DNA from 2 places in the Photorhabdus sp. RM323S genome. Region 2 is predicted to be linked to the other one. Evidence: predicted binding sites of a transcription regulator. Region 2 holds the regulator's gene; the other holds the start of a gene.

The links. Region 2 encodes Fur, which represses iron uptake genes when iron is present. Its sites were predicted from a motif close to ATAATAATGAGAACNACTATCAA; they were not measured.
Region 1: the regulator Fur is predicted to act here: its motif matches at 1,431-1,453, upstream of sodA (superoxide dismutase [Mn]).

The regions. Positions count from the first base shown of each region.
Region 1 is NZ_JBHFKZ010000060.1:23,992-28,816, forward strand. It holds gene yiiM (6-hydroxyaminopurine reductase) at 1-608, opposite strand, end outside; gene sodA (superoxide dismutase [Mn]) at 729-1,355, opposite strand; gene acs (acetate--CoA ligase) at 1,720-3,675, shown strand; gene ACGF7G_RS19140 (DUF485 domain-containing protein) at 3,740-4,051, shown strand; gene actP (cation/acetate symporter ActP) at 4,048-4,825, shown strand, end outside.
Region 2 is NZ_JBHFKZ010000045.1:563-5,387, forward strand. It holds gene ACGF7G_RS16545 (hypothetical protein) at 296-439, shown strand; gene ACGF7G_RS16550 (hypothetical protein) at 442-765, shown strand; gene ACGF7G_RS16555 (hypothetical protein) at 2,123-2,332, shown strand; partial or broken gene ACGF7G_RS16560 (transposase) at 2,665-2,773, opposite strand; gene fur (ferric iron uptake transcriptional regulator) at 2,837-3,283, opposite strand; gene fldA (flavodoxin FldA) at 3,652-4,182, opposite strand; gene ybfE (LexA regulated protein) at 4,355-4,642, opposite strand; gene ACGF7G_RS16580 (GlxA family transcriptional regulator) at 4,782-4,825, opposite strand, start outside.

The DNA.
Region 1 (4,825 bases), on a different contig from region 2:
GTCAGGCTCCAACTGGCGGACAGCCCGGCCGCACTCATCAATCGCCGATACTGCTCTTCATCAAATGGCATATTAAAAGCAATCGCGATCGCTTCCTTAACCAAAACATCACTATTACGGGAAACCAGAACAAAAGGCTTATCCGGGCTAACATTTCCTGCTGCAATAATTCGGTAAAGCCAACCACAACGACCACTCTCCTGCATAATGGCAGAAAAATTACTGATACCGGAATGAGAATTAAGTTTGTAACAAGGCGAACGAGGCTGAGTTACTTGAAGCATGGCCTCTCCCCAACTGAAAATGTCACCAATACAAACATTCTCTTCAGTCAAGCCAGTTGTGGAAATATTTTCGCCAAACGCGGGGGCAATAAAGAAATCTTCCTGATCAGGAAATTGATGTTTCCAGAAATCGTAGTGTTCACGGGGATAATGGCAAAGCGCACGATCGGGGCCACCATGGAAACGGGTTTCGGCCTGTTCATCACCTTCCAATCCAAGAGAAGTCAGACACAGGCTGCCATCAACCATCCGTTTGTTAATTGCACTGGCAGACAGTTTTTCTGATATTTCAATTTTGCCTGTATATACCTGCGGATAATACATAATTCACTTTCCTTATTGAAATCAGCCTGATGATATCATCATAAACCAATCCCCAATCAATAAAAATGCCGGCAGTAATATCCAGCCGGCATAGCAGAAAAGAGAAAATGAGTTAGAAAATTATTTCACTTTTTCCTGATAACGTTTTGCAGCTTCATCCCAGTTAACAACGTTCCAGAACGCTTTAATGTAGTCAGGACGACGGTTTTGATACTGCAAGTAATAGGCATGTTCCCAAACATCCAGACCAGCAATTGGATAGCCAGAAGCACCGGAAATAGCTTCACCCATTAACGGGCTGTCCTGGTTAGCAGTAGATACAACCGCCAGTTTGCCATCATCTTTCAGCACCAGCCACGCCCAGCCGGAACCAAAACGAGTCGCCGCCGCCTGCTCAAATTTCTCTTTAAAAGAATCCACACTACCGAAATCACGTTCAATAGCTTCTTTTAATGGGCCTTGCAGAGTTGTCCCTAATTTCAAGCCCTTCCAGAACAGGCTATGGTTAGCGTGTCCACCAGCATTGTTACGTACAAAAGTACGTTTATCAGCAGGTATCTTATCTAATTGCTGAATCAGATCATCAACATCCAGTTTTGCCAGCTCTGGGAAGGCTTCCAAAGCGCCATTGGCATTATTAATGTAAGTCTGATGATGCTTGGTATGATGGATTTCCATCGTCTGCTTATCAAAATGAGGTTCCAGAGCGTCATAAGAGTAAGGAAGAGAAGGTAATAAATAGCTCATATCATGTACTCCAGTCATATAAGAATGGTTCAAAGTCCACACCTTGTGAACAACATGATCATTATAGTTAATTAAATATTATTGGAAATGATTATCAAAACCACACCCTTACCATGGCTTTATCATAAAACTGTGTTTCAGTGGCTTATCAGTCAATTTATCTATATTTAAGATTATTATTAGATTAGGATTTTAAATTACTATTTTTGGTTAGCAATTAAGCCCACCACACCAAATGACAATTACGTGAAAAATATTCTTTTTATTGCGTGATCTTCCGCGCAAAAAAAAAACAAAAATTCTCCTTACACTTTAGTTAACCTTGTTTTGACATACTATTAACATTCGCAAGGAGAATATTAATATGACTCAAATAATGAAGCACCCTATTCCTGCTGTCATTGCAGAACATGCCCTGATGAATAAACAACAATACCAACAAGACTATCAATTATCGCTGCAAGATCCCGAAAGATTTTGGGGTGAGAAAGGTAACATTGTTGACTGGATTAAGCCTTACACCAAGGTAAAGAATACCTCTTTTGATCCTGGACATGTCAATATCCGTTGGTTCGAAGATGGAACACTGAATCTAAGCGCAAACTGTCTCGATCGCCATTTAAAAGAACGTGGCGATCAAACCGCTATTATCTGGGAAGGCGACGATCCAGCAGAGTCCAAAACAGTAACCTATCGTGAACTGCATCATGATGTATGCCAGTTTGCTAATGCATTGAAAAATCTGGGTATTAAAAAAGGCGATGTTGTTGCTATTTACATGCCGATGGTGCCGGAAGCGGCAGTTGCCATGTTAGCATGTGCCCGCATTGGTGCTATCCATTCTGTTATTTTCGCAGGTTTCTCTCCTGATGCCGTATCTGGTCGCATCATTGATTCGAACACTAAATTGGTTATCACTGCCGATGAGGGTTTGAGAGCAGGACGTACAATTCCCCTGAAAAAGAATGTTGATGACGCATTAAGTCATCCAGCGGTTGTCAATGTATCCAATGTGATTGTTTTTAAACGTACTGGAAATATTGGTAATTGGTACTCTGGTCGCGACCTTTGGTGGCATGAGTTGACAGCAGGCGTAAGTGCTGATTGCCCAGTTGAAGAGATGAATGCAGAAGATCCGCTGTTTATTCTCTATACTTCCGGCTCTACCGGTAAACCTAAAGGCGTGCTGCACACTACCGGTGGCTACCTGGTATATGCATCCTTATCATTTAAATATGTATTCGACTATCATCCGGGCGAAATCTATTGGTGTACAGCAGATGTGGGCTGGGTGACTGGACATAGCTATCTACTCTACGGGCCGCTTTCCTGCGGTGCTATCACTCTGATGTTCGAAGGCGTGCCAAACTATCCTGCGGTTAATCGTTTAAGTCAGATTGTTGATAAACATCAGGTAAATATCCTGTACACAGCACCAACAGCAATTCGTGCCCTGATGGCTGAAGGTGACAAAGCTATTGAAGGAACGAAACGTACTTCTCTGCGTATTCTGGGATCTGTTGGTGAGCCTATTAACCCAGAAGCATGGGAATGGTATTACCAGAAAATTGGTAACAGTCAATGTCCGATTGTTGATACCTGGTGGCAAACAGAAACCGGCGGCTTCATGATAACGCCACTGCCAGGAGCAACTGAACTGAAAGCAGGTTCCGCAACTCTGCCTTTCTTTGGTGTTCAGCCAGCCCTGGTTGATAACCTTGGTGAGCAATTAGAAGGTGTTTGTGAAGGAAACTTGGTTATTACTGATTCCTGGCCAGGACAAGCACGCTCACTGTTTGGCGATCATGACCGTTTCGAACAAACCTACTTCTCTACCTTTAAGGGAATGTACTTTAGTGGTGATGGCGCACGCCGTGATGAAGATGGCTATTATTGGATAACTGGCCGTGTTGATGATGTATTGAATATCTCTGGTCATCGTCTGGGCACGGCTGAAATTGAATCCGCTTTGGTTTCCCACCCTAAAATTGCTGAAGCTGCTGTCGTCGGTGTTGCGCATAATATCAAAGGACAGGCAATTTATGCCTATGTCACTTTGAATCACGGCGAGGAACCTTCCCCAGAATTATATACCGAAGTCCGTAATTGGGTACGTAAAGAAATCGGCCCGATCGCGACACCGGATATCCTGCACTGGACAGATTCTTTACCAAAAACCCGCTCAGGAAAAATTATGCGCCGCATCCTGCGTAAAATTGCTTCCGGTGATACCAGTAATCTGGGAGATACCTCAACACTGGCAGATCCAGGAGTAGTGGAAAAATTATTGGAAGAAAAACAAACAATGAGTATTTCGTGACATACCATGCCGCCGCAAGGCGGCTTAATTAACGAATATAATAAAAATATAAGAGGACATTCTGATGAATGACGCCATTTACCAAGGGATTGAGAATAATCCTCGTTTCAAAGAATTAGTTGAAAAACGAGGCCGTTTTGCATGGCTGCTATCAATAATCACGTTAGTTTTGTATGTCAGCTTTATTTTCCTCATTGCATTTGCACCCGAATGGCTGGGTACCCCTCTTTATGCTGGTTCATATATTACCCGTGGGATACCCGTTGGCATTGGCCTAATTGTTATCTCATTCATCTTAACTGGCCTGTATGTAATCAGAGCTAATGGCGAATTCGATCGTCTTACCTCACAAATTCTTGACGAGGTAAAAAAATGAAGAAATTTTTGCTGACAATAATACTGCTATTTCCTGATCTGATATGGGCCGACACAATTACTGGTTCCGTAGAAAAGCAACCCGTCAACATTCAGGCCATTATTATGTTTGTCCTGTTTGTTGGTTTCACACTCTATATCACTTACTGGGCCTCAAAGAAAACGCGCTCCCGTACTGACTACTACACTGCGGGTGGGCGTATTACTGGTTTCCAAAATGGCATGGCGATTGCCGGGGACTTTATGTCCGCAGCATCATTCCTTGGCATTTCCGCTCTGGTCTATACGTCTGGTTACGACGGGCTGATTTATTCTATCGGCTTTCTAATTGGTTGGCCTATTATCCTGTTTCTGATTGCCGAACGATTAAGAAATCTTGGGCGCTACACTTTTGCAGATGTTGCTTCTTACCGATTACAGCAACGCCCAATCCGTATTTTATCTGCCATTGGCTCACTGGTTGTTGTTGCCCTCTATCTTATTGCACAGATGGTTGGAGCAGGTAAGCTTATCGAATTGCTTTTTGGCCTGAATTACCATATTGCGGTCGTACTAGTTGGTATTCTGATGGTGCTTTATGTTCTGTTTGGCGGCATGCTGGCAACAACTTGGGTACAAATTATCAAAGCCATTCTATTGCTGGCTGGCGCCACCTTTATGGCTCTTATGGTCATGAAAACGGTAAACTTCAATTTCAACACGCTGTTTAAAGAAGCTGTTGCTGTTCATTCAAGAGGTGAAGCCATCATGAGTCCAGGAGGGTTGGTATCTGATC
Region 2 (4,825 bases):
ACATCGGGGTTTTGGGTTCGCGGCGGTGAGTGCGGTGGGACGAAGTGGCTCTTTAACAGATTGTTATTAAAGAAAAAATCCCGGTCAAAAAGTATGGTCGTGTCGGGGCAGTCCCTAAGACCCGCTGGGATTATCGAGAATCTATGAAGATGCTCCTTACCACGGTAAAACTGATAATGCAGTAAAAAGTAAAGCCCCAGTAAATGGTCAGGCAGCATTAGATAATTCAGCTCAAGTGAAACCTACCTCACCTCGTCGAGTTGGTGTTGATCTAAAAAATAACGAAATTGTTGTTATGGATAAAACTCGTACATTATCGAGTGGTGATGAATTATTCCATGGACACGTTAGAGAATGGGATGCGCTACATAATGATCAGCAATCTGCTTTGAAAAAGGCTGGAAAAGTGAATAAAAAAGGGAAAATCAAAGGGTGCTAAATATGAAGGAATATTCTAAATCTGAGTTAGAAAGTTTATTACATTCTGGCGATGTCAAAATAGTAACTGATGCTCTTTTATATTTGACATTCAACGTTAATGACTATAACTGGGTGCAAGAAAAATGTTTACAACTACTTGATAGTAGTAACGAAGATGTTATTGGTTTAGCTATTACTTGTGTGGGACATATAGCTCGCATTTACTCTAATATTGATCGAGATAAGGTAATCCCAGCGCTGAGGAAAAAAGCTATGGATACTCGTTTCACTGGTCGAGTAGAAGATGCGATAGACGATATTAATATATTTGTTACTAAAGAATAAAATTAAAAACAGGTCGGAAGATCTCCGCGATCTTCCGGCTTTATTCATGATCTATCGAGGTGCATAGCCACGGTAGGCCAGCGCTTCAATATGGGTTAACTAAATATCCTGTAAATTGTGTTGTGTTTTCACCATAAACATTGATTCGCCGTGTATAGCTGCTGAAAACAAGGAATGCTAAAAATATCAGTACAAAGAGAGTAGGCAGTACGCTAATTATCCAAGTTGGCATTCCAGATATTAGCAATGCTTTTTCTACCCATTTGACGCGTTGATGTTCAGCAGCTTCTTTCCGAAATAAATCCCATATAAAATCCATATTCTAGAGATAATCTCTAGATTCGATTGCAATTTAATCTAAAAAATAACATGAGTAGAAATAGTGGGTTATTTTTAATAATCAACTTTCATTTTCACACACTAATATCCAGTAGGAATAACCATATAAAAATCCCATGCGTTATTACTTTGGCTCTAATTATCTTTACATAAAATGCTATTGTCGTTTACGTGTTATATAGAATGGTAATTTTTATAATATGGGGGAATGTAATCAAATGCAACCTCTTTGAAAAGGTGAATAAGGTTCAATTATATCGATATCTCCCTAATTTTTCATTTGTTTTTAATTGCTTTTCTATTAATAAAATAGGATGTTTGAGGTGAGCTATCAGGGAAATATCCATTCCGCCATATTTGGCACGTCATTTATAAAAATAGGCGCTGCTAATACCGTGTTAATGGCAGAATTCGAGAACCGGTGTGCCTAATCCACTTTTTATATGGAGTTGGCTTGATTAATATGAAAAATAAATGTAGCATGTTAGGGTGATTTATTAAATTGTCAATGTAAATTGTATCTTTATGTAATGATTATATTTGCTTATACCTTGGTTTCTTGCTTATATAGAAATATGGTAAGTATTTCTCACTCATTTTATGTGCTCCTCATTTTTACTATTTTTTTCCTTTATTTATAAGTTATTGGAACAAAGCATCATTAATAACATATAAGACGACTTTAATCCAATATATATCAATACAATGCATCAGGATATAACTAAATGATTATTATATGGAGTAAAAATATGAAATCGGCCATATTGAATATTATTAGTCTTTGTATTGCTCTAGTATTGATTAACTTATCATCAATTAATGTTTTGCATCATGGTGAGAATAATATCCCTGATATAGTTCTTTGCATTCTGTCTTTTTGGGGGGCGAGATATGCGCTCTTAATTTCTATTAAGATTTATTCTGGATTGCAAGGCAATGCAAAATAATTTTCTTGTCATGATAATTGTGTTTTATATCCATTAAGATCTGCGTTCTTCCTTATAAACGCAGATCTTTTATGACCTTATTCACTCGAAAGCTGGGATCGCCTGCTCACACCAAACGTCAGTTTGTCAAAGCGCAGCATTTACCTGTATTGGAGGTTCTGGATGAACGAAACTGGGTACCTTTCGAACGCCATTATGCTTCAACAGGCAGGGCACTGTTCAATGATGGGACTCCTGCTTTATGGGGTCATGAAAGGCCACAGCTCGTTCAGAGCACTTGAACACTTGGCGCGTTTAGATTTAGGGTGTATTTTTGTCAGTCATGGCGTGGCACCTGATCACGCCAGAATACCAAATATGACTTTACTCTATATCGGTTCTGTTCAAGCAAGATTAGAGGACATATTTTCAGTGCCTAGCTGTCCTTCAAGCTACCGAAAGTATATTTAATTGGAAGGATCTTGTTGTAGCTTTAAACTTGTCATTTAGTTATCCCGTAGTCTCAAAACTACGACAATACGACCGATATCCCTCGAAGAAAAAGCAGGTTATGGTCTTGTCGAATTAGCCAGCAGGCTTGCTACGCAAATAGCTTACTGCCGCACGCATCATCCTCGGTCAGCCCAAGGTACAGGAGCCAGCGGTAAGCAACATTGACCTGGATTTCCTGTACCAGACGGTGTTTACTGGGCACCCCCAAATAAATAGCCCAGCAACATCATCAATCTGAAGGAACCCTGATGGGTTCCTTTCTATAGATAAAAAATTATTGGCTCAGGAATGAATTACTTCTCGTCATGTGCACTACTGTTTTCGCGACAATTACCTGCGGAGCAATGACCATATAAATAAAGACTGTGGTTTGAGAGTTTGATCCCATAACGTTCAGCGATATTCTTCTGGCGTTTTTCGATCTGTTTATCTCTGAATTCAATGACTTTACCGCAGTCCAGACAGATTAAATGGTCGTGGTGGTGCTGTTGAGTGAGTTCAAAAACCGATTTGCCACCTTCAAAATTATGACGGGTAACAATGCCGGCGTCATCAAACTGATTCAACACGCGGTAGACAGTAGCGAGGCCAATCTCTTCACCGTTATCAATCAGTTTTTTGTAGAGATCTTCCGCACTGACGTGGTGGTATTCAGGATCCTGTAACACTTCCAGTATTTTCAGTCGAGGAAGTGTAACTTTAAGCCCAGCATCTTTTAATGCCTTATTGTTGTCGGTCATGCGGATTCAGTCCTGTTACTCAGTAAAGTGAACTTAGCGATACTTCAAAAAGTACCAGTTAGTTATCAGATTATGATTATAGGCATGGCTAGTGAAAATGAAAACCACGTTAACCTTAACTATCATTACACATTTTGCCAGAATAATCATTTGTAAAACGCAGGAATAACCTTACTATTTATAATGTTTAGGTTATTTTTTTGCCATTCTTCATAATAAAAGAGCGGATATGAGCAGTGTGTTGACAAAAGCGATAGCTTTTGAACGCGACCCCATTGGGTGAGCAGAGCGAATGGCTCTTCACCTACCGCGTATTCACTATTGGTAAGAAATGGCCTGCACCAATATACGTCTATTGAGGTAAATTCCTATCCGGCAATAATTTCCGCCAAACTCATCTCTTCGTAGATCTGTTTAGTCCAGGAATTAACCCGTTCTTCGGTTAATTCTGGTTGGCGATCTTCATCAATAGCCAGCCCGATGAAATGGTTATCATCAGCCAGACCTTTTGATTCTTCAAAGTGATAACCCGCTGTTGGCCAGTGACCAACAATAATTGCTCCACGGGGTTCAATAATGTCACGGATAGTTCCCATCGCATCACAGAAATATTCCGCGTAATCTTCCTGATCGCCGCAACCGAAAAGAGCAACCAGCTTCCCGTCAAAATCGATCTCCTCCAGAGTAGGAAAGAAATCATCCCAGTCACACTGAGCTTCTCCGTAGTACCAGGTGGGGATGCCGAGCAGCAGAATATCGAACTGTTCGATATCTTCTTTACTGCTCTTGGCAATATCGTGGACTTCAGCAACATCGGAACCCAGAATTTTCTGGATTTTTTTGGCAATATTTTCTGTGTTGCCGGTATCGCTGCCAAAGAATATACCTATAATTGCCATAAAATGATATAACCTCTTGTTTTATTTGTGTATTTCTGTTTGGGATATACGTATAAAATGTCAAAATCAGCAGAAAAATTCTGATTGTATTAATAAAAAAACAAAATCCTATTCTGACTAAACAGCAAGGACAATTCTGTCAAATTTGTGTGATTTCGTGCCTTCAATGCTATCAAGCAGTGTTGTCACTTTCTGCTAACTGGGCCAGCAAAATTTGCTCAATGAGTTCACTGCGGCTGATATTGCGTTGCTGCGCAAGAAAGTTCAGCGCATCGACTGCGTCAGCATTTATTTTCAATTCCACACGACGCAGACCACGCACCTTATCACGGCGAAGCTGGTTACGTTTATTGACTCTGAGCTGTTCATCCCTGGAAAGTGGGTTGGTTTTTGGGCGCCCCGGTCTGCGTTCATTTGCGAACAAATCCAGAGTAGTGCGATCCATTTGTTCTTTTGCCATAAATTCAATTACTAAAGGGCGTATACCATAAAATATAGCACGCCATGATACCCCAGCTTCCCGTGTATCGCTACTGCCTGACAAAGATAAAAAGCCGTGTCACTGTTTATTCGTAAAGGATGTCCATTGCGTTCCGATTTTAACGGTACTGGTATTTTTTGCGATACTCGATTGGTGTTAACC